Regions from separate parts of the Cumulibacter soli genome, predicted to be linked through region 2. Evidence: predicted binding sites of a transcription regulator. Region 2 holds the regulator's gene; each other region holds the start of a gene.
What was found. Region 2 encodes LexA, which represses DNA repair genes until DNA is damaged. Its sites were predicted from a motif close to TCGAACANNTGTTCGA; they were not measured.
Positions count from the first base shown of each region.

Region 1: a site for LexA is predicted at 6,145-6,160, ahead of E1H16_RS05130 (HNH endonuclease signature motif containing protein). Genes of this name have one in related genera too.
Region 3: a site for LexA is predicted at 4,676-4,691, ahead of E1H16_RS15540 (HNH endonuclease signature motif containing protein). Genes of this name have one in related genera too.

Region 1 is NZ_SMSG01000002.1:286,740-297,011, forward strand. Features, by position in the region: gene E1H16_RS05120 (ATP-dependent helicase) at 1-1,001, opposite strand, end outside; gene E1H16_RS05125 (ATP-dependent helicase) at 998-4,105, opposite strand; gene E1H16_RS05130 (HNH endonuclease signature motif containing protein) at 4,240-6,132, opposite strand; gene E1H16_RS05135 (MGMT family protein) at 6,403-6,714, opposite strand; gene E1H16_RS05140 (ThiF family adenylyltransferase) at 6,861-8,006, opposite strand; gene E1H16_RS05145 (DUF3152 domain-containing protein) at 8,030-8,947, opposite strand; gene E1H16_RS05150 (alpha/beta fold hydrolase) at 8,953-9,915, opposite strand; gene E1H16_RS05155 (TetR/AcrR family transcriptional regulator) at 10,142-10,272, shown strand, end outside.
Region 2 is NZ_SMSG01000003.1:263,628-273,899, forward strand. Features, by position in the region: gene miaB (tRNA (N6-isopentenyl adenosine(37)-C2)-methylthiotransferase MiaB) at 1-116, shown strand, start outside; gene E1H16_RS08025 (DUF349 domain-containing protein) at 237-1,451, opposite strand; gene E1H16_RS08030 (class III extradiol ring-cleavage dioxygenase family protein) at 1,659-2,264, shown strand; gene miaA (tRNA (adenosine(37)-N6)-dimethylallyltransferase MiaA) at 2,257-3,168, shown strand; gene dapF (diaminopimelate epimerase) at 3,174-3,995, shown strand; gene hflX (GTPase HflX) at 4,054-5,445, shown strand; gene E1H16_RS08050 (phosphatase PAP2 family protein) at 5,455-6,222, shown strand; gene lexA (transcriptional repressor LexA) at 6,226-6,927, opposite strand; gene E1H16_RS08060 (hypothetical protein) at 7,234-7,836, shown strand; gene nrdR (transcriptional regulator NrdR) at 8,056-8,541, shown strand; gene E1H16_RS08070 (vitamin B12-dependent ribonucleotide reductase) at 8,631-10,272, shown strand, end outside.
Region 3 is NZ_SMSG01000007.1:46,052-56,323, reverse strand. Features, by position in the region: gene E1H16_RS15570 (amidase) at 1-833, shown strand, start outside; gene E1H16_RS15565 (hypothetical protein) at 877-1,071, shown strand; gene E1H16_RS15560 (hypothetical protein) at 1,144-1,335, shown strand; gene E1H16_RS15555 (amidase) at 1,340-2,749, shown strand; gene E1H16_RS15550 (NADP-dependent oxidoreductase) at 2,945-3,946, shown strand; gene E1H16_RS15545 (YdeI/OmpD-associated family protein) at 4,025-4,465, opposite strand; gene E1H16_RS15540 (HNH endonuclease signature motif containing protein) at 4,724-6,454, shown strand; gene E1H16_RS15535 (class I adenylate-forming enzyme family protein) at 6,501-8,198, opposite strand; gene E1H16_RS15530 (TetR/AcrR family transcriptional regulator) at 8,526-9,176, shown strand; gene E1H16_RS15525 (flavin-containing monooxygenase) at 9,196-10,272, shown strand, end outside.

The DNA of each region.
Region 1 (10,272 bases), on a different contig from region 2:
GCCACGCCGTCGCCAAACTGCATCCGGAAGGCCGTCAGCGTGTCGGCGCTCGCACCGCGGAAGCCGTAAATCGCTTGACAGGGGTCCCCGACGGCGGTGATCGGATGCCCGGCATACAGACTGCGCAACAGAGCGGCCTGTGCTCCGGACGTGTCCTGGTATTCATCCAGCAAGACGACGTCGTATCGGTCGCGCTCTTGTTCGCCTATCGCCGGCTGCTCGCTGCTGAGCCGACAGGCAGCGCTCAACATGTCGCCGAAACTCATCAAATCGCCGTCACGCTTGCGTTCGGCGAATCCAGCGAGCACGGGCGCGAGCAGTACCCTCCCGTACACGCCATCCAGCTGACGGCGCACTGTCGACGCGAGGGCCTTGCCGCCCGCGCGTTCGAGTTGCTCGATCTGCGCGATCACGCGGGTGGACGCTGCAACGACGTCGTCAACCCCGACCAGGTGCGCCGCCATCTCGTCGCTCAGCGCCACCACGGCTTGCACGATCGTGCTGCTGGTGCGGTCGACCTCCTCCAACGGACCGTCGTACGCCGTGACGACCTGTTGTGCCAGCTGCCATAAGGCCGCGGCATCCGCGGTCTGTACGCCTGGTTCGATGCCGAGCCGCAGACCGTGCTCGGCCACAATCCGACGCGCATACGAGTCATAGGTGAGAACTGTGGGCTCGGCCGAGCGCATCGCTGTGGCCCGGGCAGGGTCCAGGTCACCGATCGCGACCGAGGCCTCGCGGAGCCGGTTGCGCACGCGTTCGGCGAGTTCACTGGCTGCCTTACGGGTGAAAGTCAGCCCGAGCACGCGATCGGGCTCGACCACCCCGTTGCACACCAGCCAGACGACGCGCGCCGCCATCGTCTCGGTCTTACCCGAGCCCGCGCCGGCGACGATCGCACTCGGCCCGAGCGGGGCGCCGATAACCGCGGCCTGCTCCTCGGTGGGCGTATGCGCGCCCGTGTGAGCGGCGATATCGGCAGGGCTGAATTGGGCGGTCATTCGTCGTCCTCCGCAACCCGCACGGCGGGACACACCGGCACGAAGTCGCAGGTGCGGCAGCCGGCCCCGGCTCGAGCCGGGAAAGTGGCCGCCGACATTCCGGCGACGAGGTCGGTGAGCAGGTCCTCGGCCCACCCCGGTTCAGCGTCCTCGCTGACCGGTGGCTGAGACCGTTCCTTTGCCGACTTGCCGTCCTTGACTCCGACCAATGCTGCCCCGGCGGATCCGGCACCGATTTCATACCCGCCGTGCTCGGCAGCGAGCTGGTAAATGCCGAGCTGCGGATTGCGCGTGGGCTCGATGCCGTCCACCGTGACGGAGCCGGTCTTCAGGTCGATCGTGTAGAGCCGACCCGTCACCGGATCGCGTTCGAGTCGATCCACCTTGCCGCGCACCCGCGCCCGACCGATCACGACATCAAATCCGACTTCGTTCCCGACCCAAGTCATTTCGCGGTTCTCAAGCCACTGCGCAAGGCGTTCCAGCATCGCGCGCGCTTTCGAGCGCCAACTGCGCTCTTCCCAGGGAGAATCGAATTCTAGGCCGCGCCACCGCTCCTGCAGCACCTCATTCATGCGATTGAACAACTCCGCTTGAGTCGCGCCTGACGGGTCACCGATCTTTTCGAACGCCGCATGAACTGCGGTCCCGAGTTCTGCATTGATCGACCGATGCACGGACCCGAGCCGACCGAGGAACCACCGCAGCCCGCATTGAACAAACGTGGTTGCCGCCGACGGTGAGATCGATACGAGTTGGTCGAGATCGATGACTGGGTCCGACGTCGAGACCTCGCGCAGCGCGTACCAATCGCTGGGCGCGGCACCACGGACTCCGGCCTCAGCCAGCATCTGCAACGCTGTCGTCGCGGCTTGTTTGTCGACTTCCGCGGCGTCCTCGTCGAGCAAGCAAGCACGCAGCGTGGCCACATGGTCGACCATCGACAGAGTGCGTTGCGCGACCCGTTCGACGCGATGTTCGTTGGGTTGGTAACCGAGGCGCTCGCACAGTTCGACGTAGAACCGCGATGGACGCTCACCGACACCATCGACCGACGACACGATCACTTGGCGACGGGCGCGGCTGAGGGCCACGTAGAACAATCGCCGTTCGTCGGCCATCAGCAGTGACCGGCGATCGATGACGGATATATCGATGCCTACGGCAAGGTCGACGAGGTCTTCAGTGTGCAGCAGCGTGTTGCGGGCGACGAGATTCGGCCAGCTGCCCTCCTGCACTCCCATCACGGCAACGATCTCCCATTCGCGGCCCTTGGCGTTGTTGGCGCTGAGCACCTGCACGGTTTCGGCGGCGCTCGCACCACGTGAGAGGCGGTCGGCAGGCAATTCTTGTTGTTCGATCTCGGACGCGATGGTGTCGAATGACGCCTCACGTAATCGGCTCGCCAGCGACGATGCGATGTCGAACGCGGCGATCACCGAGTCGAGCCGTTGGTCCGCATCGGAACCGCGTACGCCGCCCAGGAGCGCCTCTGAGCGCCACCGGTCTTCGGCGCCGGTTTCGCGCCACGCCGTGGCGAGCAGTTCCTCGCCATCGGCCCCGCCGGCCGCGATTTCGCGTAGTACGCCGAGGATCCGCGCGAGTTCGCGTAGTCCGGACGCCTCGGGACCAGAGGGCACCGCGAGTCTGCCCGCGACGACCTCTACGAGTAGACGCGCCGACGTGCGACCGCCTCCTGTCTCGAACTCGACGGTGCGCAGTTTCTTACGTAGTCGTCGCATCATGAGCGCGTCGAGCCGGAAGTAGGGCGAGCGCAGCACCTCTTCGATCCTGGCGGCGTCGGCTTCAGTCTCCTGGCTGAGCCGAACGATTTCCAGCAACGACTGCACGGCGGTGCTTTGCCCGACCGCGGGCTCGTCCACTCCCGCGTCCAAGGGGACCCCGGCGGCCGCGAACGCGCGGCGTATCACGGGCATGCTGGCCGCCACGGACCGAACGACGACGCACATCTGCGACCACGGAACGCCGTCCACCAAGTGTCGCTCACGGAGTACGGCGGCGACATCGGCCGCTTCGCGTGACTGGCTAGGCGAGGCCAGCACCACGACTGGGCGAAGCGAGTCCGGCTCGAGCGGGGTGCGCTCAGGGTAGGCGGCACCCAGTAACCCGGCGGCAGTCCGCATCGCGGCCGCCAACGCGGGAGTCGCCCGATAGCCGGTGCTCAGCGTGATCTCCTGATCTGCAGTAAAGTCCAGCAGCGAGCGGCGGTCGGCACCGCGGAACCCAAAGACCGATTGATCGGGATCCCCAGCAAGCACCGTGGCAGCCGTACCGCCGGCGAGCAGCTCTAGCAACTCCCGCTTTGCGGGATCGAGCTCCTGCGCTTCGTCGACGTAGAGGTAGCTCAGTCGCTGACGTTCTCGGTGCAACTCATCGGGGTCTTGACGCCACAAGTCAACGACGGCTCGGACGAGTTCTGCCGGGTCATAGGAATCCTCCAGGCGCATCCCGGTCACACCCGCGTACTCGGTGAGGAAACTACCCAGTGATTCCCAGACCGGGCGACCGTACTGCTCCGCCCAAGCACGCAACTGCGTCGCGGAGACGCCGCGTTCGGCGCAGCGCATCAGCGCATCGCGTACCTCTTGGGCAAACCCGCGGGTCGGTAGGGCTGCCCGTAACTCGTCTGGCCAGGTCGTCGCCCCTTCGCCATCCAGGGCGCCGGCGAGCAAGTCGCGGACGATGGCGTCTTGCTCGGGTCCAGTGATCAGGCGCGGGGCCGACCAGTCGTCGCGGCGCCGCCAGGCTCGATCGAGTACCGCCCAGGCATACGACTCAAAGCTCCGCACTGGGACTTGCCGCAACGCGACCTGAGTTTCGGCGACCACGGCGTCGCGTAGGGCGGCGGCGCCACGTCGGGTGAAGGTGAGCAGCAGAACCTCGTCGGCGCTGGCACCCTCGTTTAACCGCGCCGCAGCCGCACGCGCGAGCACCGAAGTCTTGCCCGAGCCCGGACCACCGAGCACGCGTAGCCGACCTTTGGTATGCGCGACTACGGCGTCCGCGTCCTGGTCCGCGCGCCACGCGATCGCGGGACGTCCCGACGGTCGCACCAACCGTACGCTTGGCGTCACTGTTGCCACGGGCTCTCCTTTCCGGCTGTTGCGTTCTAGTCTGCCGAAGCGCCCCGACAAGTTTTCGCGGCATCCGGTGGCCGCGCTCATGACCGGATTGCCCTTGGCTTCGGCAGCGGGCACAGAACCGCCGCGCACGCCGATCACGCTGCGGTCGGTGCGGGCGCGGCACCGGCGCGGTCGGCCACACGCTCACCCCGTGTGCCGGTGTAGGCCGCGAGCAGGTCGGCGAGTTCGTGATGGAAATTGTCGCGCTCGCGCGGGTTCGTGACATGAAGCGCGAGCAGCGCTATCAATTCGTCGGCAGGGTCAAGACGGTCTTCTTCGCGGCACTCTTCGTCGTCGACCACCATTCCGGTCGCGCGCGCATCATCACAACCCGATCGTCGGATGCTGGCGTGTCGGGCGGCGTCGTCGATCTCCTGCTGGTCCGGTATCCGGATCCGCGTGTTCAGCACTGGCCGCTGGTCCGGATCGATCCAGGGCGGCGGGACCCACCACGGCAGCCCACCGACCATCCGCACCACCCAACCGTTCTTTTCGAACTCGCGATGATGGTGCCCGCACAACAGAGTCAGATTGCCAAGATCAGTACGCCCGCCGCGCCACCACTCGATGACATGGTGCCGCTGACACCAATCCGGCGGCACATCGCACCCGGGGTACGAACAGCCACGATCGCGCGCGATCAACGCGTTCGTCTGCCCCACGCTGGCGATCCGCCGTGAACGCCCGTACGCCACAATTCCGTCGGCCGCGCTGATCCATGTCGGAATCACCAACGCCTCATCAGCCAACCGTAGGAACTCCGCGCACGTCAGACGGTCCCCACCGGCGAGGCGGCCCACGTACCGCGACCGGTTATCCCGGGCCCGATCACCACCTGCATTGCTGACACTCTGAGTGCTGAACTGGTCGTCGGCGTACTCGGCGCTCGAGGGATCCGGCACCACCCCAAGCGCCAACATGACCGCGTCCATATCCACGGTGATATGTACCGTCGCCGCCGTCCCGCCCGACGCGGGGACACCGTTTAGGTCGAGCACGCGGCCCATTACGTCATACAACGCATCGTGACGGCGCTGATCGGCCGAGCGCGCATCCCGACTGCCGTCCACCGTCGGCCGAGGCGCACCGAGCGGTGACAAGACCGCATCCACACGCGCCTTAGTTTCCGGAGTCAGAAAGCCGGTGATCGCATATGTGCCATCCCGACGCTGGCGACCGATGCGCAGGCCACGCCGCGCCGCGGTAGTTTCCGCACCTGGGCCCCGCCCATCCGGCAGCAACACCTCATCCAGGTGCTCGCCCACCGCTTTCAAGTCAGTCGGGCCCAACGCGCCCGCCTGCTCGAGGAGCGCCTGTTCGGCCTGCTCCAGCAGCGACGCGTCCAGCCCATCGATCGTGCGGATGCGGCGCATCGCCGCGCCGATCTCATCGACCTGCCCGCTCGTCACACTGCCAGCCCGTACAGCCGCACTCAACTGCGGCAACTCCGGCGGCTGCTCACCCGCACTGAACCCGTTACGCGGCAACAATTGCCTACCCCGGCGCACTCGCGCATTCGCCTCGCCGACACTGATCCGCAACGACCGGACAAGGGCATGCGCCACGCGCTTCTCCCCAGTCACGACCGCGAACGACGGGTCCTCCTCCGCGGCCTCGACGAGCCGCGCATCAACCATGATGCCGCGGGTGCGGTGCCGCTCAAGCTCACCAGCCATTCTCAGCAGACACTGCGGATCCAGCGCCTGAAAAGCACCACGCTCACCAATCGCGCACAACGCATCCATGCCCTGCGCCAGCAGGGCGAGGGCATCGTGGATCTCCCGCGAGAGCGCCGAGGCCACCACCCACGGACCAGCAACCCCCGCGTCGGCAGCCGCGCGTGCGTCCGCCGGCACAAACCGCAACGGATCAGCACCAGCAACACACCCGGTAGTGCCCGCGGCACGATCCCCATCACGACGGAGGGCCGTAGCACCAGTATCCGCATCGACCGACACGCCGCAGCCCTCCCATCTGTTGGTTCTCATCGTCTCATCTTATCGTACATATGTTCGAACCATATGGCAATAGGTCACGCGCGCGAACTGTGATGACTCAGGACAAACTTGTCGCATCGAACTGCCAGCACGCGTGTGGCACCGGATGGACGAGCCGGCGCCAAGCCGACCGGGTCCTAATTTGGCTCGACACGCGCGACACCGGACCGGCGGAAGATCCGCGCCAGCGCCGCGATCGACCGCACTGGCACCATCGCCATAGCGCGCATCTTGGTCGGCGCGCTGTCGGCGGATCCGGGACTAGCGTTCCGCGAAGGCGGATCGGGCCACGCGCCCGTTCCGCAGTAGGACGCCCTCCGCGCTGAGGTGCTCGATCTGGCGCGCCGCGACCTCCGGCGCCGGCGTACCGTCGGCGCGCAGTACCCGCCACCACGGCACGCTCGCCCCGTATTGGCGCATTACCCGCGCCACCTGCCGCGGTCCACCCATACCGAGTTCCGCGCCGACACGCGCAGCGATGTGGCCGTAAGACATCACCGTGCCACGCGGGATCGACTCGACCACGCTCAGCACGGCATCGGCGTACTCGTCCAGCGACGCCCCAGCGCTCACCGCCACACCTTCCCATCACTGCCGTTACGCAAACCCGAATGGCCTCAACGCCAGCCCGCACAGCCAACCCGCACAGCCAACCCAACCTGACGCGCGAAACTAACGGATTGGGTCGACACGCGAAAACTACGTCACGCGAAGCTAGGTCAGTAGCTCGTCAGACTCTCATCGACGTCAGCGATCCAGCCCAGAATCCCACCGGACATGTGCCATACCCGCTCGTACCCGGCGGCCCGCAGTTCTTTGAGCGCATGCCCAGAACGCCCGCCGGACTTGCAGTACAACAGGACGTCACGATCCGTAGCCAAGTACGCCGCCGGGTCCGCGGTCAGCGTCTCCCGCGGCACCAGCATCGCGCCATCGATCCGGCAGATCTGGGCTTCGTACTCCTCGCGGACGTCGATCAACTGAATATCGCGATGCGTAATCCATCGTTGCGCCTCACGCGCATCAATCGTGCGATCGGCGATCGGGTCCTCAACGGAATCAGTGGGCTCGCTCAGGGCGGTGATCGGCGGCAGCCCGCGCGAGGCGAACGAGACGGTGCGCATCGACATCGACAACAAATCGCACACCAGCACTGAGCCGAGTAACGGCCGACCGATACCGATCAAGAGTTTCGCTGCCTCAGTCGCCATGAGCGATCCCACGACACCACAGATAGACCCGATGACGCCCGCCTCGGAGCACGACGGTACGAGGCCCGGAGCGGGCGCGACGGGGTGCAGATCGCGATACGTGCGCGCGAGCCCGTCCGGCGCGTTTTGCCAGAACACGCTCACTTGCCCCTCGAATCCGAGGATCGACCCCCACACATACGGGATGCCGGCGATCGCGCATGCGTCATTAACCAGGTACCGCGTGTCAAAGTTGTCGCTGCCGTCGAGCACCAGGTCATACCCCGAGACGATCTCGACAGCATTCTGCGTCGTGAGCCGTTCGGGGTGCCGCCGTACCGCGACCCCGGTGTTGAGTCGACCCAGCGCGGCTGCGGCCGAGTCCACCTTCATCGCACCGATATCCGACTCGGTATGGATCACCTGGCGCTGAAGATTCGAGCGCTCGACGCGATCGTCATCGATCACGCCGATGACGCCCACACCCGCAGCCGCAAGATACTGCATCGCGGCGGACCCCAGCCCGCCGGCACCGATCGAGAGGACTCGCGCGCCAGCCAGGCGCCGTTGCCCGTCTTCACCTACCGCCGAGAGCGCGAGGTGTCGCGAGTACCGCACTCGGTCGTCACTGGTCAGCGGCGCCGATGGCTCAACGATGGGTTCGATGGGGACCACCTCCGCGATCCAGCCTAATCGCGTCAGCCGGGCGCGTTCGGGTCGTCCGCTGGACTGTTCGGGTACGGATACGGGTTACGCACGCATCCCTCAAGTCGCAACGTCTGCTGCAGCATCACCGGCGCCTTCTGCCCGGGTCCCGGACAGTTCACGTGGCCGTACCCAAGGTAGTGCCCGACCTCATGATTAATGACGTACTGGCGGTACTCCCACAAGTGCCCCTCGTAATCCGGCACGCCCACCGACCAACGCGCCAGGTTGATTACGACGTTGTCGCCGTACCGACACGAGGTGTATCCCTCGGTGCCGTATCCGGGGCAATAGCCTTCGACATGTTGCGGGCTGACCAGCAAGATATGCATCGCCGCAGAACCATCGCTGGTCCGCTGAAAACTGCGCTGACCACCGGCGGTCCACCCGCGCTCGTCCGCCAGGATCTCTTCGACGTACGAGGCGAATTGCTCGCCGTCCACGCCGAGTCCGCCCTCGATCTGCACATCGAATTGCGTGAGGGGACCACCTGCGCCGAGGTTCTCACTCGTTCCCGGCACCACCGCCAACGTGCCATCGCCGGCTTCTACATAGTCCGGCGAGGGGGCCGCAGAATCCGCAGCCGGACTCGCCGCCGACGAACTGCTACCCGAAGCGCCCGACGATCCAGACTTCTTCGAAGACTTCGACGACGACTTCGCCGACGAGGACGCGTTCGGAGACGACGAGCCAGCGGCCGACGATGAGGCTGCCGGGGACGACGTATCAGCGGAACCGCCCGCCGCCTGCGCATCGGAGCCCGACGTCTCTGAGCCCGCGGCATCGGAGCCCGAACCGGACTGCAGCGAAATCACCAACGCCACAATGATCACCACCGCGAGCGCCGGCAGCGCGACGGCGCGCCAGCCATATCGGCTCACCGCGGACTTGAGAGCGCCGTCATCACTCATCGAGATTACGCAGCCTCCCTGCCCGCGGAAGCCCGGCGCACCAGGTCAACAACGAACTCCGCGGTCTCGACGGGAGCCTCGAGTTGGGCCGTATGACCGACCTCGTCGAGGATGTGCACCTGCGAGCCGGAGATCGTGGTGCCGAGCTTCGGTGCCCGCTTGACCGGGACCAACCGATCAGCGGCACCCCAGATGATCGTGGTCGGCACGTCCAGAGTCGCGGCCAGCCGCCACGGGTGATCCTTGCGGCGGTGCAGGTGCGCGGCTACTAGCCCTCGAAGACTGCCGGAGAATGCGGCGTTCGCCCACGGATAGCCGGCGCGTACGGCGACCTCGTCGCGCTGTTGCAGCAATCGCTCGTACGGGATGTTCTCGGGGTGTGCGAAACAGATCGCGGCGGACATTTTTGCCCGGGCCATCGCGTCGTCGCCCGGTCCGTACCGCTGCTGCAGACGGTCACCCAGGAACGGCACGGCCAGCAGCGCCAACCGAGGATCGGCGTCCGTCGGCGCCTCGAATCCGGGTACGGCCGGCGAAATCAGCGTCAGCGTCTCGACTAGATCCGGGCGCATCGCAGCAACCCTGATCGAGATCAGCCCGCCCATCGAGTTTCCGACGAGGTGCACCGGTCGGTCCGCGACCGCCTCAATTGCCGCAATAGTCCAGCGCGACGCCGCGGTGATCGAGTAGTTACCGTCCGGCGCTGGGTCGGACTCGCCCCAGCCCGGTAGGTCCAGAGCGATCGACGCTCCGACCCGCTGCAATGCGGTTGCTAGGTCCGTCCAGTTGGTTGCCGAACCACCGAGCCCGTGAACGTGGAAGAACGGCGTCGTGTTCGGCGGTCCGGGAGTATGTCGCGCATAGAGGTTCACCGACCGATCCTGGCCGCCGATCGTGGTGGTGACACGCTCAAACCGTCCCGGCCACGGCGTGATACGGGAGGTCGGATCGACGATGGTTGCAGGCACAGCGGACACAACAGACTCTCTTAGAATGGCAAAACGGGTGTGTGGCGCGGACGCGCCAGGTGTTCGACGCGGCCATCCAGGATAACGCTCCAGGCGGCGCGTGGGGCCTTTTGCTGCGAATCGATCTCGATCGCCTCCTCACCGCGCGCTGCGCGGAGGCGATCAGTAGTCTGATACTCCAGCACATGGCGCTCCACTGAGGCGTCCGTCACCTTAGGAGGCCACAGTGGCTGAGCCCGATGCACCCGGAACCGCAGAGCCACAGTCCTCGCCCGCGCTTCCCCGTGGCCGCATGTCACGTGCGCAACGACGCGAACAATTGTTGGATGCCGCCCGTCAAGTCTTCGTCACCGCCGG
Region 2 (10,272 bases):
CCGATACCGACTTGCTCACGCACCGTCGTACCCGCGCCGGCGACCTCAGCGAGTCAGCTACCGCGCCTCAGTCGCCGGGGGTTCTGTTGGGTATGCCGAGCATCAGGCGCGGCTAGTTCAGTCCCGCTTCCTCGGTATGCCAAGTGTTTCCGACATTGCCGAGCGTCGGTCGCGGTTGCCGCAGCGAACTCCGCGATGATCAGGGGTCTCAGAACGAGCGGCCCTCGACATTCCGCTCAGGACGTAACAGACTTCTCGGCTTCGGCGAGCCATTCTTGTTTCGCGGCGAGATTCGCCTGCGCGTCGGCGATCTTCTTCGCGTTTCCGCTGGCATTGGCCTTGTCCAACTGCTTTTGCGCCTTGTCGACGCCCTCACGCATGCTCAGGAGCAGCGGGTTCGACTGCGCCGCCGTGCGCTTCCACTCGGCGTCTTCCACGTCTCGAACGGAGCGTTCTAGCGCGCGCAGTCGATCCTCTAGCGGCCGCATCGCCTCGCGGGGGACATGGCCGATGTCCTCCCAACGTTCCTGTAACTGCCGGAGCGTCGCCTTCGCGGCCGATAGGTCGGTTTCCGGTGTGATCTTGGGGCCGAGTTCGGCGAGCAGCGATTCCTTGGCCTTCTGGTTGTCGACGTACGATGCGTCGCGTTCATCGAGTACGGCTGACCGGGCAGCGAAGAACGTGTCCTGCGCGGCGCGGAACTCGTTCCAGAGACGGTCCTCGGAATCGCGGGTAGCACGGCCCGCGGCCTTCCACTCACTCATCAGCGACTTCATCCGCGACGCGGTCGGACCCCAATCGGTCGAGGACGACAACGCCTGGGCGTCGGCGACGATGCGTTCCTTGATGACCTTCGCGCCCTCGCGCTGCTTGTCCAGCGCGGCAAAGTGCGCTCCACGCGCCTTACTGAATGAATCGCGCGCCTCTTTGAAGCGCTTCCACAGCGCGTCATCGGTCTTTCGATCGATGCCTTTGATGGCTTTCCAATCGTCGACGATGGAGCGCAGCCGATCCCCGGCGGCCTTCCACTGGGTCGACGACGCCAGTTTTTCGGCCTCAGTGACGAGGGCTTCCTTGGCGGCGATCGCTTCAGCGCGTACACGTGACTTCGCAGCCTGCGCTTCTTCTTTCTTCGTCGCCGTCTTGGCGATGACGGCGTCCAGGCGCTTGTCCAGCGCCGCGAGGTCACCGATGACGTGCGCTTCGGGAAGCGACGCCTTCAGCGACTCCGCGGATGCTGCCATCGCGGTCGCATCCGAGGTCGGTGCGTTGAGGCGCGATTCAAGCAGGCTAACTTCGGTGGCGAGGTCGTCGAAACGACGTACGAAGTGCGCGAGACCTTCTTCCGGGGTTCCCGCCTGCCACGAGCCGATGGAGCGGTCGGCTCCAGCTGCGCGCACCCAGACAGCCCCGTCATCATCGACGCGGCCCCACTCGTTGCTCGCTGCCATGGTATGAACCTCCGGTTCGTCGCCACATTCGTTCACATGTGATTGTGACATCCTCACAGACGACGTTGTTCGTACGCGCAGACGGGGTAACCCGTGCATCGCGGTAGCCTCGGCCACGTGCGCGCGCGAACCCCTCAACGGCTGGTCATCTGTCCCTGCCCACCCATCCTGTTACCCGGTGCCACCGGGCGTGACGGCGATCAGCGCGTGGAGCAGTTACGATCGGCCGCCCGACGTGCAGTCGACTGGCTGTGCGAGCCCGGTGAACCGGTGACGGTGTTGACCAGCGGGGCGAACGGCCGCGTGCCCGACGGCGCCGCTCTGAACGCAGCCGCGTACGGCCTGTCGTATCGCGGCCAGCTCGGTGCTGGGGGACCGCGGGGTCCTGAGCTCGTACCTCAGACGCCGGGCTTGTTAGTGGCTTCCTATCTGCTGGACGGACATCCGGCGCACGGAATAGAGATCTCGTCGCAGCAGACGTTCATGAACGAGCCCGACTTCGATGCGAACTTCATCCTGGTGTGCGGAGGCGGTTCGGCTCGACGACGCGATGGCGCGCCCGGCTATATCGACGAGCGAGCTGTGCCGCATGACGATGCGTTGGCAGGGTTGATCGCGAACGCGGACGCGGCCGCGCTGGGCACCGCCGATGTGGATCTCGCCGATGAACTACTTGACGATCTGGCCCGACCGCTGGCAGTTGCCGCACGGCTGGTGGCCAGGTGGAAGCATCCCGTGTCCGGTCGCGTCGATTCCTATGAGGCACCCTTCGGCGTGGCTAATATCCTTGCGCGCTGGTGGACCCATGCCTGACGTCATCGTCGTACTCGGCCCGACTGCCTCGGGGAAGACTGGGCTCGCGCTGGACATTGCCGATCGACTCGGTGGGCCGGAGCATGCCGAGATCATCAACGCTGACTCGATGCAGGTGTACGTGGGAATGGATATCGGAACTGCGAAGCTTCCTCCGGATGAACGGCGCGGTATTCGTCACCACCTGTTTGACGTGTGGCCGGTGACCCATTCGGTCACGGTCGCGGAGTATCAGCGGTTGGCGCGCGAGACGATCGCTTCGGTCCATGCGCGCGGACGCCGCGCCATCCTGGTGGGCGGATCGGGACTTTACATCACCGCGACCCTGGACGACCTGCGTTTTCCCGGGACCGATCCGTTGATCCGGGCCCGACTGGAGGCAGCACTCGACGCGAGTGGTCCGGCTGAACTACACCAACGGCTGCAGGCATTGGATCCGGCCGCCGCCGAGCGCATTTTGCCGACCAACGGGCGACGTATCGTGCGCGCGCTGGAAGTGATTGAACTGACCGGCGAGCCATTCAGTGCTTCGTTACCGCAGCAGCCCACGCAGGTTTTACCTGCCGTGCAGGTCGGTCTGGACTGGCCGCCCGAGGTGCTTGCTGAGCGGATCGAGGCGCGTGTCGACCTCATGTTCGAGCAGGGGTTCGTCAAGGAAGTCAGCGAACTGCGTGATCAGTTGGAACACTCGCGCACCGCATCGCGCGCGTTGGGATATCCGCAGGTGCTGGCACTGCTGCGGGGCGACGTGGACGAGCGGCAGGCGCGCACCAACATCGCGACCGCTACGCGGCGGTTTGCGCGACGACAGCGTTCGTGGTTCGGGCGGGACCCACGCATCCGTTGGCTCGATCCCGCTAGCGCAACGCTCCTTGATGACGTGATGCGTACGATTGAGCGGTGAGCACAATGGAGTTCGCCAAAGGCCATGGCACCGAGAATGACTTCGTCATCCTGTTCGATCCGGACGGACAATTCGATCCGACTGTTCATCAGGTACAACAGATCGCTGATCGGCATCGCGGTCTAGGCGCCGACGGCATATTGCGGGTGGTACGAAGCGTGCACGTGCCCGAGGCCGACAAAGGTGCCGAATGGTTCATGGACTATCGCAACTCTGACGGGTCGATCGTCGAAATGTGCGGTAACGGCGTGCGAGTGTTCGCGCGTTACCTGCAGGAGCGTGGACTAGCCTCCACCGCCGGCCTGGATGTGTCCACCCGCGCGGGCATCAAGTACGCGGCGTTCAACGCCGATGGGTCCATCACCGTCGACATGGGCCCGCCCGAGGTGCTCGGGGTCAGCGCGACAACTCTGCAGGGCCGACGTCTTACCGGACTCGGAGTCTCTATGGGAAATCCGCACCTGGCGATCGATCTTTCTCCGGCTGGGCTTGAGGTCGACGATCTCGATCTGTGCGCCGAGCCCGAATATGACCGCACCCTCTTCGCAGAGGGCGTCAATCAGGAGTTTTACCAGGACGCTGCGCCGATTGACGGCGTAGACATTCATGTGCGGATGCGCGTACACGAACGCGGCGTCGGTGAGACGCGATCCTGCGGTACCGGAATCTGCGCGGTGGCAGTCGCTGCACTGGCGCGCACCGATCGCCAGGAGGGGACCGTCGTCATCGACGTTCCCGGTGGGCGTCTGTACACGGACGTGACTGCGCAGCGGGTCCTGCTCAGCGGGCCGGCTGTGATCGTCGCGCGCGGCGAACTCATCGTGTAGCGCTGCAGCGGAAAACTCACGTGCGTTGCGGTCCCATTAGTGGGACGATGGATCGAGTATGACGATTCCTTTACCAGACCATGATCCTGGACAGTTCGACCTCGCCGATCGACACGCGCTGCGGCGCGTGGTGGGGCTGTCCACGGAACTTCAAGACGTCACCGAAGTCGAGAACCGACAACTCCGACTGGAACGCGTAGTCCTCGTTGGGGTCCAGTTCGGGACGCAGCGCGACGCGGAGAATTCGTTGCGTGAACTCGCCGCGCTTGCCGAGACGGCAGGATCCGAGGTGCTCGACGGCCTCCTACAGCGACGTACGAAACCCGACCCCGCGACGTACATCGGCTCGGGCAAAGCCAAGGAGTTAGCCGCCATCGTCGCGTCTACGGGAGCCGACACAGTGGTCGCTGATAGCGAACTTCAGCCATCGCAACGGCGTGCACTCGAGGACGTTGTCAAGGTTAAGGTCATTGACCGCACGGCACTCATTCTGGATATCTTCGCGCAGCACGCTAAGAGCCGCGAAGGTAAAGCGCAGGTCGAACTTGCGCAGTTGCAGTACCTGTTGCCGCGACTTCGCGGCTGGGGCGACTCGATGTCGCGGCAGGCCGGCGGTCGGGTCGCCGGTGGCGACGGCATCGGATCGCGCGGCCCAGGTGAGACGAAGATTGAGCTTGATCGTCGACGGATCAATTCGCGTATCGCCAAACTTCGTCGTGAGATTGCGGCGATGAAGGTCGGCCGCACCACGAAGCGCTCGTCACGTCGACGGCGCGAAACGCCCTCCGTGGTCATCGCTGGATACACTAACGCCGGCAAGTCGACGCTGATTAATCGATTGACCGGCGCCGGCGTGTTGGTCGAAGATGCATTGTTCGCGACACTTGATCCGACGGTACGTCGTGCCGAAACCGCTGATGGGCGCGCGTACACCATCTCCGACACCGTCGGGTTCGTCCGCGCGCTACCGCATCAATTGGTCGAAGCGTTCCGCTCAACGCTGGAAGAAGTCGAGGATGCCGACCTCGTACTGCATGTCGTTGACGGCGCGCACCCGGATCCCATGGGGCAAATCAGCGCAGTGCGTGAGGTATTCGCCGACATTGATGCCGGTGACGTTCCGGAGTTGCTGGTCGTCAACAAGGCTGATGCCGCCGACCCGAACGACCTAGACGTGTTGTTGAGCAACCTACCGGGAGCCGTCGCGGTATCCGCGCGTACCGGCGATGGGATCGCGGAACTGCGCGCCACCATCGACAGCGCGCTCCCACGACCGGCAGTCACCATCGATGTCCTGGTGCCGTACGACCGGGGCGACTTGGTGACAATGCTGCACAATCGGGCGGATATCGACACGATCGAGTACCTCGCCGACGGCACCGCCATTACCGGGAAGGCCTATCCGGGCGTCGCATCGGCCGTTGAAGCCTACGCGCGCAGCGCCCCGTAGTCTGGCCTGGTGAGTGCACCAACAGTCCGCCCGGCGCCGCCGTGCGGAAATACGGACGGTGCGTGGCCGAGCCCACGCGCAGCGTATCGCCCGCGGGCCTGGCACGCCCTCGTCGCGGCAGCCATCTTGCTACTCGTCCTACTCGATGTGCGTTTCGACGGATTACTGCGTCAGTTTGACGCGACGAGTAGCGACTGGCTGCTGTCGTGGGGCATGCAAGATCACGGGTTCCTGAACGCATTCGGGTGGGTACTGAGCCAGACCGGTGGGCGGGGACCGAACCTCGTACTGATCCTGGTGATGTGCGGCGTGATCTTCGCGCAGCGCCGCACCTACGCGCCGTTCGTGCAAGTGCTCAGCGCATCGGCGCTCATGTACCTCACGGTGTATCCGATTAAAGCCTGGCTTGATCGCAGCTTTCCGACAGATCCGGGCGGCGACTACCTGCACGCCTCGCCGGCGCCGGGTGGCGCATTCCCATCAGGTCACCAAGTGAATGCGACCGTATTGGTGGGGGTGGGCGCATGGATCGCCATGGAATACATCGCGAACGATACCGTGCGGCGCGTCATCGCTATCTACGCGGTCGTTGCGCCCATCGTGTGCGCCATCGCGGTGCTCATCATGGGCTACCACTGGGTCTCAGATGTGATCGGCGGAACCTGCGCGGGCATTATTCTGCTGTGGTTCGTCCGTTGGTTCTGGGCGAGTCCGCTCGGCGAACGGGCGACCGCGGCGATGAGCGTGCCGCGGCGCAGCCCGCGCGCCGAGCGCTGAGGGTCAAATACGTCGCAGGACCGATACGACTCGACCGAGGATCGTCGCGTTGTCGCCATCAATCGGTTCGTACGCCGGGTTATGCGGAATCAACCAGATGTGCCCGTCGCGCTGCCGATATGTCTTGACTGTGGCTTCTCCGTCGATCATCGCAGCGACGATTTCGCCTTGATCGGCCACGGGCTGTTGGCGCACGACTACCCAGTCTCCGTCGCAAATCGCGGCATCCACCATCGAATCTCCCGTAACTCGTAGGAGGAACAAGGTGCCTTCGCCCACGAGTTCCTTGGGGAGCGGAAAAATATCCTCGACGGCTTGCTCGGCGAGGATCGGGCCACCGGCGGCGATCCGTCCGACGACCGGAACGTAGGTCGCGGCGGGCAATGCATGCTCAGCGTCCGGATGCTGTTCTTCCGCAGGTCGTACATCGACCGCGCGGGGGCGATTCGCATCACGTCGCAGGAAGCCCTTGGCCTGCAACTGCCGCAACTGATGCGCTACCGACGACGGCGAGGCGAGCCCGACGGCTTCGCCGATCTCCCGGACGCTGGGCGGGTATCCCTGGTTAGTGATCGCTGTACGAATGACCTCCATGATGTGGTGCTGACGTGGGGTGAGCGACGCCTCATCAGGGCGGGAGGGGAGATGGTGCACGGTGGCGTCGCCGTCACTGGGCTCTTCCGTCGCATCCTTCTTGTCGGCCATGGGGGCTCCTCGTCGAGCGGTCGTAGTCGCGCCGTAATACTCGGCGTCTCGATTCACATTCTGCCAACTACTTGATCACAGTTCAAACATTTGTTCGAGTAGACACGCCGAAATGTCTTGACATCGCCATTAGGTCGAGGCCTAATGATACAGACGTTCGATCGAACAACAGTTCGGCCCAACCTCGGTTGGTCTTCCCGTGGACGTCCCGACGAGATTCGCATCAAAAACTTGTCGGTGGCATAAGTGAGGCTTTGGCTCATGATTACTTCGACTGCAACGCCCTCGCGTACTTCGACGCGCCGCGTGAAGCCCCTGACGATTACGCCGTTCGGTCGGCCCCAGATAGATGGTCCGAGCGGCCGGCGCCAGCAGCCGTCGCAACCGACTATTGGTGCGTCCGCGTTGCGTGATGCGCGCGCGGACCTGGGCATGTTCGAGGAGCGTGCTCGCGAGCAGGTCCCCGTACGGCGGCTGATCGGTGAGCAGTTGGATCCGATCGTGCCGGCGGTCGTGTCCGAGCCGCCGCGGCGCGCAGATCGGCGCGCTCGGAGCATGGTGGATCCGGTGAGTGAGCGGCGCGCGGTAGTCGCTGCGCCGGTGCGCGGAGTCAGTAATCGCCCGCGCCGACTGAGTCTGACCCTGCGCGGGCGAGTGACGGTCGTCGGTCTATTGGTCGGCGTGGTCGCAGGGTGCTCGGCGTTGACGCTCGGTCTGTCCGAGCAGCCGCGCCCTGCCGAATCCACGCAGGTCGTCGCCCGCAGTGGAGAGACGATCGAGTTGGTCGCCGAGCGCGTAGCTGACGGCCGTGACGTGGGCGACGTCGCCGAGTCGATCCGCGCGGCGAACGGACTGGCTATCGATGACGCCGTGCAGGCCGGCGATGTGTTGGTCGTTCCTGGCTCCTGACATCGCCGTCCGCGCATCCGTCGAAATTCCCCCGCGTTTCTGGTTGCGGCGCATTGTGATCCGTCCTAGTCTTGACCACAACATCTAGTAGTTACACGCTTGTGGTTCGTCCACAGGTTGTGCACGAGATGCTCACAGGTCATCCACCGGCTGTCCACAGGCGGACGGTGGGTTATGCCCAAGGAATCCACAAGACGCTCGTACTCGGCGGAGGACAACATGCGCTGCCCATACTGCAGGTGCTCCGAATCGAGAGTTGTTGACTCTCGCGAGGTCGACGATGGTCAGTCCATTCGCCGTCGACGTTCCTGTCAGGAATGCAGTCGGCGATTCACCACTGTCGAAGAGACCGTATTGGCGGTCACGAAGCGTAGTGGCGTGAGCGAACCGTTCAGCCGTGACAAGGTCGTACGAGGTGTCCGGCGGGCATGCCAGGGTCGTCCGGTGAGCGAAGACGCCTTGGCCCTACTTGCGCAGCAAGTGGAGGAGACCGTGCGATCGAGCGGTGCCGCTGAGATACCGAGCCACGAGGTGGGTCTCGCGATTCTGCGCCCCCTACGCGAGCTTGATCCGGTGGCGTACCTGCGGTTCGCCAGCGTCTATCGATCTTTTGAATCCGTCGCCGACTTCGAGCGCGAGATTGAGTTGCTGCGCGCCGAGGCCACCGAGCCCGATCCGTCACAAAACCTAGATATCTCTTCGTGAGTAACGCGTCATCCGACCCACTTCTATCCCATCAACGTCATCAGCACGGCGCACTGACAGTCACAGCGCGAGAGAGGACACCGGCCATCATGACCGACATCGCCCAGCCCATCCGCAGCACGGAGCCTAGTGAGCCGCGTTATCCGCACGACGGTCTACGCGTCGAGCGGGTCTACACCACCGAGGGGGTGCACCCTTACGATGAGGTCGTCTGGCAGCGCCGTGACGTAGTGATGACCAACTGGCGCGACGGCTCGATCAACTTCGAACAGCGCGGTGTGGAGTTCCCCGAATCGTGGAGCATCAACGCGACGAACATCGTCACCACGAAGTACTTTCGTGGCGCGGTCGGTACCGATAGCCGGGAACACAGCTTGCGTCAGCTTATTGACCGGGTAGTCAATAAGTACCGCGAGGCTGGCGAGCTCAACGGCTACTTCGCGAGCCCCGCTGACGCGCAGATCTTCGGTGAGGAACTCACCTGGATGTTGTTGCACCAAGTGTTTTCCTTCAACTCGCCGGTGTGGTTCAACGTTGGTACGGCTGCTCCGCAGCAGGTGTCGGCGTGCTTCATCCTGTCCGTCGACGACACGATGGACTCGATCTTGAACTGGTACCGCGAAGAAGGACTCATCTTCAAGGGGGGTTCCGGCGCTGGTCTGAACCTGTCGCGGATCCGATCCAGCAAGGAACTGTTGTCCTCCGGTGGAGAGGCATCCGGACCGGTGTCGTTCATGCGTGGTGCCGATGCGAGCGCTGGCACGATCAAGTCCGGCGGCGCGACCCGTCGCGCGGCCAAGATGGTCGTGCTCGACGTTGACCATCCAGACGTCGAGGAGTTCATCGATACGAAGATGAACGAGGAGCGCAAGATCCGTGCGCTGCGTGACGCGGGGTTCGATATGGACCTCGGTGGCAAGGACATCGTGTCGGTGCAGTACCAGAACGCGAATAACTCGGTGCGCGTGAACGACGAGTTCATGAAGGCATACGAGGCCGGCACCGAGTTCGGACTGCGCGCCCGGCAGACAGGTGAGGTCATCGAGACCGTTGACGCCAAGTCTCTGTTCCGCAAGATGAGCGAAGCGGCGTGGGCCTGTGCTGATCCCGGCATTCAGTACGACACCACTATTAACGACTGGCACACCAATCCCGAGTCGGGCCGCATCACGGCCTCGAACCCGTGCTCGGAATACATGTCTCTGGATAACTCGTCCTGCAACTTGGCGTCGCTGAACTTGATGAAGTTCCGCGAAAGCGACGGCAGCTTTGATTCCGCGAAGTTCGTCAAGGCCGTCGAGTTGATCATCACCGCGATGGACATTTCCATTTGCTTCGCGGACTTCCCGACTGAGCCGATCGGGGTCACCACGCGGGCATATCGCCAGCTCGGTATCGGGTACGCCAACCTGGGCGCCTTGCTGATGAGCAATGGCCTTGGCTACGACAGTGATGGTGGCCGCGCGCTGGCGGCGTCGATCACGTCCCTGATGACGGGTACGGCCTACCGCCGCTCGGCCGAATTGGCCGGGATCGTTGGGCCGTACGAAGGGTACGCACGCAACGCCGATGCCCACGCCCGCGTAATGCGTAAGCATGCGGCCGCCAACGACGCGATGCGGCCTATGCACGCCGCCGACACCGCGGTGACGCGTGAGGCCGAGCGCCAGTGGCAACTGTGCTTGGAGTTGGGCAAGGAGAACGGCTGGCGCAATGCGCAGGCCTCGGTTA
Region 3 (10,272 bases), on a different contig from region 2:
TTGGTCGGGTGCCAAAGGATGGCTGCGCACCGTTAGGGTTCTCCCTCGATCACATCGGGCCGATGACGCGCTCGGCGTACGACGCAGCGCTGATGCTCAACGTGATGGCTGGCGCCGGACCGCTAGATCCTAATTCTGCCGACGTTCCGGTCCCGGATTACACGGCTGGTCTGTCCGGGGATTTGAGCGGACTGCGGGTCGGCGTCGACAGGCTTGAGCGCGTGTACACCGAGGCGGCGGCCCGGGCCGAGCTCGGCGCTGCATTCGATGAACTGGAGGCGCGCCTTACCGAGGCCGGTGCCATCGTAGTGCCTGTCGAACTCCCGCTCTACGAGCAGGTTGCCACGGCTTCGATGATGCTGATGATCGTGGAGGCTGCGGCGTACCACTCAGTCGACTTCATCGATCGGTGGGCTGACTACTCCCGAGGTTTGCGCGAGTGCCTGTCCATGGCGACGCTGTACAGCTCGGCGGACGTCGTACAGGCTCAGCGAGTACGACGGGTGGGAGTGAAGGCCGTCCAGGAACTGATGACACACGTCGATGTCGTCGCGACCCCGACGACCACTTGTGGCGCCTTGACGTTCGACGACGTCGAACGGATGTGGGACGGGCCGGGATCGACGAACCTCACTGGCTACTGGAACGGCGTCGGGAATCCCACGCTTGCGATGCCTTTCGGGTTCACCTCGGGCGGACTGCCGCTGGGCGTATCGCTGTCAGCGGCGGCTTTCGAAGAGGCGACCGCGCTACGGGTAGGGCACGCATACCAGCTGCGCACCGACTATCACCTGCAGCGTGCGCCGCTACTGGCAGCCGCCGTTCCCGTCTGAGCAGCGTGAGTACACATCCGACCAACGTGACCAGGAGAGATCGATGAAAGCAATGACGACCGACGCAGCACAGATCATCGAGCTGCGCTGTGCGGAGATGCGATTCCCCGCCACAGCGGAAGAGAAGGAGCGGCTGACTAATCGTTACCTCGCGCGACGTGCCGAGGTCGAGGCCCTGTACGCGATGAGCGAGGTGAAGTACGAAGAACCGGGAGTGTTCTTCCGACCGACGCCCTAGCGGACCACCAGGCGCCGACGGTCTTGTGCCGGCTGGCGCGTTCGAATCATCGAGGACAGAACGGATACGGAAATGATGACCCAAGACGATGTTGCGACCGTGGGCGCGATCGTGAGCCTGGCCGAACTCGATACCCCTGATCATCGGCTGGCAGTGATCACGAGCGCGGCATTACCTACACAACAGATGATCCGGCAGATGGCTAACGACGTCGACCTCGGCGAGACACCGCCGAGCAGCGCTTTTAACGCGGGATGGGAGTAAGCAAATGCAACCACGTGAGATGACCATGGTCGATCTGGCGACGGCGATCGCACAACGCGAAATCAGCCCTCGCGAGGTAGTCGAGTCTTCGCTCGAATGTATCGAGGCGCTCGAGCCCCAGGTTGGCGCTTTTGCAACGGTCACCGCAGACCACGCCAGGGCACAGGCAGTGGCAGCAGAGAAAGACATTGTCGCGGGGCGCTACCGGGGCCCGCTGCATGGGATCCCGATCGCGATCAAGGACTTGATCAATACCGCGGGGATCCCCACGACGTCCTCCTCGCAGGTACGCGCCGGCTACGTGCCCGAGGACGATGCGGCGGTGATTCGGTCGCTGAACAGCGCGGGTGCGGTGATGGTCGGTAAAGCGCACACGCACGAGTTCGCGTTCGGCGCTACCACGCCGACGACACGCAACCCGTGGGATCTCTCCCGGATTCCAGGTGGCTCCAGCGGTGGTACGGCGGCCGCGATCGCCTACGGGGCAGTGCATGCCGGTCTCGGTAGCGACACCGGAGGGTCGATCCGGATCCCTGCTGCGTTGTGCGGCACGGTCGGGTTGAAGCCGACGTACGGCCTTGTTCCGCGTACAGGCGTGACCTCGCTGTCCTGGTCGTTGGATCACGTCGGCCCGTTGACGCGCAACGTCGCGGACGCCGCCTTCATAATGAACGCGATCGCGACCTACGACGGCGGTGACCCTGCCTCGGTGCGTCGTCCGTCGGAGGATTACGCGCGGCTGCTGAGTTCTGGCATCGAGGGCATGCGGATCGGCGTGCCGACCAACTGGTTCACCGACTATGTCGATGCTGAGGTTGCGTCCGCAACGAGCGCCGGGATCGAGGTGCTGCTATCGCTAGGGGCCGAGATCGTCGAGGTCGAGATCCCGATGACGAAGCATCTCACCGCGATGGAGTGGGCGATCATGATGCCGGAAGCGAGCGCCTATCACCGCAAGGCGATGCGGAGCTGTCCTGAGCTATTCACCGAAGAGACACGGCAGTTGCTGGAGGTCGGCGAGACGATCCTCGCCACGGATTACGTCGATGCTCTGCGGATGCGCCAGTTGTTCAAAGCCGCGTGGATGGACATGATGTCGGACTGCGATGTTCTCGTTGCACCGAGTACGTTCGCGCCGGCCGTACCTGCCGAGAACCCGGTGTACGAGTTCCCTGATGGGCGCGTCGAGGCCGCGACGCCAGGCTACGTCCGGCTGTCGTTGCCGATGAATCTGACTGGCTTGCCGTCGTTGCAGATTCCCTGCGGCCTGAACGCGAGCGGTCTACCGCTCGGCCTGCAGATCATGGGCAAGCCGTTTTCCGAGGCGTCGCTGCTTGGTGTGGGTGCCGCCTATGAGGCGGCCACCGAGAACGTCGGCCTGATCGCGCCGCTGGGGTCGCTCGCGGCGGCGTAGCAGCAGACCGATGCTGCAACGAAAGGAGGTGAGCGCGCGTTCACGACACGGGTGCGGAACTCCGGGCCCGCGGGAGCACGAAACCCGTGGGCCCGGAGTTGTCGTGGCGCCTGAGAGTTGTGTGGCCGCAGGTTGCGCGGCCAGCGTGACTCGGTACCGTTGGCGTGACCGTGCTCACCGCGTTGGAGGTACCCCGTGCAGAACCGGCAGATTCGATACGTCAAGCGCCCCACGGGCGCACTCGGAGTCGACACCTTCGAGTTGGGTGAAGCGCCGATGCCGCAGCCGGCCGCGGGTGAGGTGCTGTGCCGAAATTTGCTGGTGTCCATCGATCCGGCGAACCGGGCGTGGATGCAGGGCGCGACGTACCGCTCGCAGCTCAATGAGGGCGATGTGATGGCGGGCTACGGGCTAGCTGAAGTAATTGAGGGTGCCGACGGGATTGCGGCGGGAAGCATCGTGGGCGGAGACTTCGGCTGGCAGGAGTACGCCGTACTGCCCGCAGGACAGGTAGAGCCCCTAGCGGTCGAGGGCGAGCTCAGCCACTACATGAGCATCCTGGGCATTACCGGACTGACGGCCTACTTCGGATTGCTGTCGGTTGGCCGCCCTGCGGCGGGGGAGACCGTGTTGGTCTCCGGAGCCGCCGGCGCAACAGGAAACGTCGTCGGCCAGTTGGCTAAGTTGCATGGCTGCCGCGTCGTGGGAATCGTCGGCAACGCGGAAAAAGCCGCGTTTCTCACTGACGAACTTGGCTTCGATGCTGCGGTGAACTACCGCAGCGAGACCTACTACCAGGATCTGAAGGCCGCGTGCCCCGATCGCGTTGACGTGTATTTCGATAACGTCGGTGGCCAGACGCTGGAGTATGCGTTGCGATTGCTGAATCAGCACGGTCGAATTGTGTGCTGCGGCAGCGTGTCGGCGTACGACGGCGAGGCGCCTGAGGCCGGCCCGCGTGGAGTCCCCGGATTGATCACGACCAAGCGGATCCGGATGGAAGGGCTGTTGGTATTTGACTTCCAGGACGAGTTCGATCAGGCCCGCGCGCAGCTTCGATCCTGGGTCGAGGACGGCAAGGTGAAAGTCGTGCAAGATGTGCTCGAGGGGATCGAGCAGTTGCCCCAGGCATTGGTGGGACTGCTCGCGGGTGAGAATGTCGGCAAGCGCATGGTTCGCGTCGCGGAGCAGAGTTAGTCGACGGCACCAGAGCCCGAACGCCTATCTTTCAGCGGCCGCGAGTACCGCAGCGCTCGGCGGATAGCGCCAGTTGGGCTATTGCGTCGACAAAGTAGCGATGATCTTGGCGATGCGCCCCTCGCGCGTCTCGGCCTTCTTCGCTTCGGCCACGGAACGCGCATGCTCCTTACGCTTGGTGTAGGAAAGCGCGTCAAACGCAGAGCGGGCGCCCGGCTCGCCGTCTAACGCTGCCGCGAGTTCCGGCGGGACTTCGACGGTGCGTTCGGTGGAGTCGAGTTGGATCGTGGCCGTGACAGTATCGCCGATCTCGACCCCGAGTGCCGCGCGAGCGGCCTTTGAGAATCCAATGCAGTTACGACCGTCCATCCGGGCGATTCGCAAGCGTTGCGCCTTGTCGTCAATCGTCACGATGACGGGTGGATTCTTCACCGGGGCGAGTTCGGCGACCTGCTCATCGGTCAAGAAAATCGCGCACGCGGGTCCAAATGGTTCTAGTGACGTCGTCAGTGTGAGCATGATTCACCCTACGACCGCGGTGCTGAATTGTCGTCATCGTTGCGCGTCGGAGTCGATCGAGACGGCGACGAGTTCCGGTGCTGGTTTGGCGTCGTCGTTTCGCAGGGGGTCGCGGGTTCGGCAGGACGTCGGGTGCCATGGAAGTCCACTAGCGCAGGCGCCCAGAAGGACCTCTTGAACGGTTAGAGGGGCAGATCCTTGACCAACAAGTCGAACAGATGTACTATAGATGTGTCAGGTGATGGGAGGTGGGCACAGGTGAGTGATACGGATCCCTTGCGCTTCGTGCCCGCTGATACGCGAGACGTGGCGCGACAAAATCCGATGGAAGGGCCGCGGCTTATTGCGGTGGCTGAGGAATTCTCGCGTGAACTATCGGATGCGTTCGGCCAGTTATCGAATGGGCTGAACGCGTTGATCGATATTGGTGAGCGTGGCGATTTCGCCGCCCTTGGTCCTGAGTGCCTGCTCGCGATCGCTCGCGAGTTCGAAGCGCACCGAGCCCGTAGCGTGCTGTTCGACAGCCGTGTCATTGAGGCCGCTGAGACAGAAGGACTGGCGGAGTATGCAGGGCAGAAGCGCGCGAGCATTGCTCGGGTGCTTGCCACAGAACTCAAGATAAGTTCGCGGGAGGCGTCGGCGCGTGCTCGCCGAGCGAAGCAACTGCTCCCGCGAAACGGGTTCAGCGAAGGCGAAATGCCTCCCGCGCTGCCAGCCTTGGCTGAGGCCGCTCGAGAAGGAAGTGTCACCCTCGACAACATTGACGAGACCGGCGCAGCCATGCGTCGATTAGAGACGATCCCCGATATCGACCCCTCGCTGCGCGAGCAGGCGGAGCAGATCCTGATTGCTCAGAGCGCCTCTGTCGGGCCAGCGGATGTACGGAAGGTGGGTGAGGGGATCAATCAGATCCTCGTTCCCGACGGGCAAGGTCCCGACCCGGAGATCGCCAAAGCGCGCCGCGGGTTGCGCGTGGGCACGAGGCGTTACGACGGGCTCTACCCGATCAGTGGCTACCTGACCGCGAGCGCAAAGGCGAAACTTGACGCGGTGCTCGGTCCCCTCGGCGCGCCTCGTCCCGCGGACGACGGTACGCCGGACGAGCGAAGCGCCCCGCAGCGCCAACATGACGCGTTCGAGGACGCGATGCAGCGACTCCTTGATCTATCGGGCGTGCCCGCGAGTGGGGGTACATCAGCGACTGTCCATCTCGTTATTGATGCCGACCGCATCATGCGGGAACTCGGGCTGACCGCGCTTGTACCGGGCGACGAAACGGGCAGCGACTCCGTAATCGGTTCGCCCAACGCGAGGGTGTCCGGCTCCTGCTACGTCGGACGGGTTGCCGGCGGTGACCGCATCACGCTCGACGACCTCAAGCGACTCGCAGGAGAAGCGATGCTGATCCCGACCTGGATGAGCGAGTCGCGGGGGATCATCGGGTACGGGCGATCGCGGCGGGTTGCTAGCGAAGGTCAGACGCTCGCGATGATTGCCCGCGACGGAGGATGTTCGCACCCCGGATGTGATGCGCCGCCTGATTGGTGCCAGAGACACCACGTCGTCGAATGGTGGCGGGGCGGAGACACGGACATCGGCAACATGACGCTGGTGTGCGGGCGGCACCACCGAGAACTCGATTCGTCGGGATGGCGAATCGACATGCTTGACGGGCTTCCGTGGTGGACGCCGCCGCCACGGATCGATCCTGACCGAAGGCCGATTCTCAACGCGCGGATCCAGTTACCAGACCAGGAACAGCTTGATGACATCGCGAGGCGCGCGTGCGCAGCGCGGGAGGCGGTGGCGAGGAGCGACGAACAACTCGACCCCGCCGATGACCTGATAGCGTTCCTTGCCGCTCACATCGACGATCCCCCTGATCGGGATGCTTTTCATCAGGAACTTGCCGAACTACTCGCGAGCTATAACGTCGAAGTAGCGCGTCCTGCGACAGCGACAGCGACAGCGGCAGAAGCGGTGGCGTGATGTTGCCTCGCGGGGCGCCGCGCCCGCTCGACGCCGTTGTCTCGGGCTACGCCGAGGGCTGGGGAACGAACTCTCGGCGCAGATCGGCCTTAAGGATCTTGCCGCCAGCGTTGCGCGGCAACTCGTCCTCGCGCATCCAGATATGCGTGGGTACTTTGAACTTTGCCATCCGCTCGGACAGGAACGTCTGGAGTTCCGAGCTAGTCAGCGACGAGCCTGGTGAACGCTGGATGACCGCGCCCACCTCCTCGCCCAGAGTCTCGTGCGGTACGCCGATGACAGCGCAATCGTCGACCTCGGGATGGTCATGAATAACTGTCTCGACCTCCGCGCAGTAGACGTTCTCGCCGCCACGAATCAGCATGTCTTTCGCGCGGTCGACGATGGAAATGAATCCCTCCTCGTCAATACGCGCGAGGTCGCCGGTGTGCAGCCACCCGTCGGTGATCGCGGCAGCTGTCGCTTCCGGGCGGTTCCAGTACCCGTGCACGACGTTCGCGCCTCGGATCCACAGTTCGCCGATCTCGTCGGCCGGGACCTCCTCCTCGGTGGCTGGATCGACGCACTTCACTTCGCAGATCGCGACCGCTTGACCGACGCTGTACGGCTTCGCCGCGTAGTCGCTGCCGCGGGTGCCCGTGGTCATCGAAGAGGTCTCCGTCAGCCCATATCCGTTGCCGATGTCGCTGCCGGGCAGCAGAGCATGAGCGCGTCCGGCCAGACCATGCGGCGCCGAAGCACCGCCGGTGCCGACCGTGGTCAGGCTCGACAAGTCGCGGCTTTCGACGTCCGGCTGCGACAACAGCTGCAGCACCATCGTCGGTACGCCGGTCATCGCGGTGACCCGTTCGCGTTCGATGAGGTCCAATGCGACCGCGGGATCCCACTTATGCATCAGGACCAGCGTTGCGCGGCCTTGCATCGCTCCGAGCAAAACCGAGTGGCAGCCCGTGCCGTGGAAGAGCGGGACGCATACCAACGAAACCATTGGCGGCTTCGGTGCCGCGAGATCTTCCAGCGTCTTGCCGTCCCGCAGCGCCGCACGCGCCGCGGAGTAGCCCACGCTGATCACATTCCCGCAGATGTTTCGGTTGCTACCGAACGCGCCCTTCGGGCGGCCGGTCGTGCCGGATGTGTAGAAAATCGTCGCCATATCGTCGGGTGCGATCTCCGCAGGTGGCAACTCGGTCGCCTCACCGATCGAGGCGAGATCGCGGATCGGAATCGACACCTGCTCGCTCGGGCGGGCTACCAGCGGTACAGTGCCGAGCTCGGCGAATACCTCCTCAAGACGCACCAGACGCTCGGTGTCGACAATGTGCGCCTTCGGGGAACTGTCATCGATAGCGAACTTCAACTCCGGCGCCGTCCACCATGCATTCAGCGGCACGACGATCGCTCCGAGGCTCGCCGCTGCGAAGAACGCCACCGACCATTCCGGCAAGTTCCGCATCGTGATCGCGACGCGGTCGCCCTTCTGGATGTCGTAGTCGTCCCGCAGAACTCGCGCCAATCCCGCGGCCTTGCGAAAATGCTCGCCGTACGACATTCGTTCGTCGTTGAACACCTGAAAATCGCGATCGGCCGAATCCAAGGTCGATTCCAGCATCGCTCGCAGCGATGGCGGAGCGTTGCGCCAGGCGCGTACACGTGTCCCGCGGACCTCGACCTCTTCCATCTCGAATGCGGAACCTGGCGCAGTGAGCGCCTCACGGATCTCGGCATGGTCGCGGAGTACCGGCATGCGGTTGACCTACTTCCTCGAGTGCCGACCGTATGGCCGACGGATGGACGGACGACGATTCGGGCCGCGAGCACGAGCGCGGCTGTCGTGCCGATCGATGACAGTGTCGATCGAACAATCGACACAAGATCAGATGACACCATAAGTCGGTCCCGCGAAGACCGTCAACACGACCGCTGCTACGTGGCGCACGCTGTTGACCGCCCGCGAACGGCCGTTTACCGTCAGGGGTGCCGATCGAACGATCGACACAGATGGATCGCACGCCAATCCTTGTCCATCACCGCTCACCCGACGACCGCTCGCCCCACGACAGGACGGCCACGCATGGCCCGCAAACGATCACTCGATGAAGGACCGACGGTCCGTCAGGCGATCCTTGATGCCGGCGCTCGGCTGTACAGCGAACGCGGCTTCCGTGCCACTTCGATCCGTGATCTCGCGGATGCGGCAGGTATCTCGTCGTCCACGATGTATCACCATTTCGCGAACAAGCAGCAGATCCTCTACGCCATCCTCACCGACTTCATGCGCAGTTTCGCGGGCGAAATCATCCCGATCCTGACCGACGCTTCGATAGCACCGCAGGAGCGGATCACCGACGCTGTGCGACTGCATTTGTGGATCAGTGAGCGCGATCGCCTCAAACTCGTCGTCGGCGCGCCGGTGCATTACGAACTCGGTGACGAACAGCGCCAGGCGCTATCCGCGCTGACTGGTGAGTACCGCAGTGCCTTTCATGGCGCAATCGGTGACGGCGTGCGCTGCGGCGTATTCGACGTGGCCAACCCGCGACTAGCGACGATCGCGATTCTCGACATGCTCAACGGCGTACGCGAGTGGCACGACCCAGCTGGCGCGCTGTCATTTGAGCAGATTGTCGACCATTACCAGCGGACCGTCCTGCGCCATCTCGGGTACGACGAGCGAGCGCAGCGGCCTGCGGGGCAACGAGCCGCGTCGCGGATGCATGCGTGATTACCGAAGGGAACGCACGATGACCATGAACGACAGGGCCGTTAACGACACGACGATTAACGACAGCATCGACGCCATCAAGACCATGCTTGGCGATATCCCCTTCGATCCGGATGCGCTTCGTGAACGGTACCGCCATGAACGGGACAAGCGTCTGCGCGAAGACGGCAACGAACAGTATGTTGAGGTCAAAGCCGAGTTCTCGAATTATGTCGATGATCCGTACGTCGATCCCGGGTTCAGCCGTGCCCCGCTCACCGACGAGGTCGAGGTCGCGATCATCGGTGCCGGATTCGGTGGGCTGTTGGCTGGCGCCCGACTACGTGAGGCCGGATTCGGCAAGATTCGGCTCATCGAGAAGGGCGGGGACGTCGGCGGTACCTGGTACTGGAACCGCTACCCGGGTGCGATGTGTGATGTGGAGTCCTACATCTATCTGCCGCTGCTGGAGGAACTCGGTTACACCCCGAAGCACAAGTACTCCTTCGCGCCCGAGATCCTCGAACACTCTCGTAATATCGCCAGGCACTTCGCGCTGTACGACGACGCCACGTTCCAGACCGGCGTCACCGATATCGTCTGGGACGAGGAAATATCTCGCTGGAGAATTCGTACTGACCGCGACGACGAGATGCGCGCCCAGTACGTCGTAATGGCGACCGGCCCGCTGAATCGTCCAAAGTTACCCGGGATCCCCGGTATCAACGATTTCCAGGGATATACCTTCCATACCAGTCGGTGGGACTACAGCTACACCGGCGGCGACTCCAGCGGAAACCTCACCGGTCTACGCGACAAACGCGTCGGGATTATCGGTACCGGCGCAACGGCGATCCAGTGCGTGCCGCACCTTGGCGCCTGGGCGAAGGAACTGTTCGTGTTCCAGCGGACGCCGTCCTCGGTCGATGTCCGCGGCAACAGGGAAACAGACACCGAATGGTGGAACTCTCTGCCACCTGGCTGGCAGCGCGAGCGGATGCGGAACTTCAATTCTTTGGTGACCGGCGGTCGTGAAGAGGTCGACCTGGTCGGCGATGGGTGGACCGAGATCTTCCGCGGGCTGACTGGCATTGCGGCGAAGCGCGCCTCGGAGCGT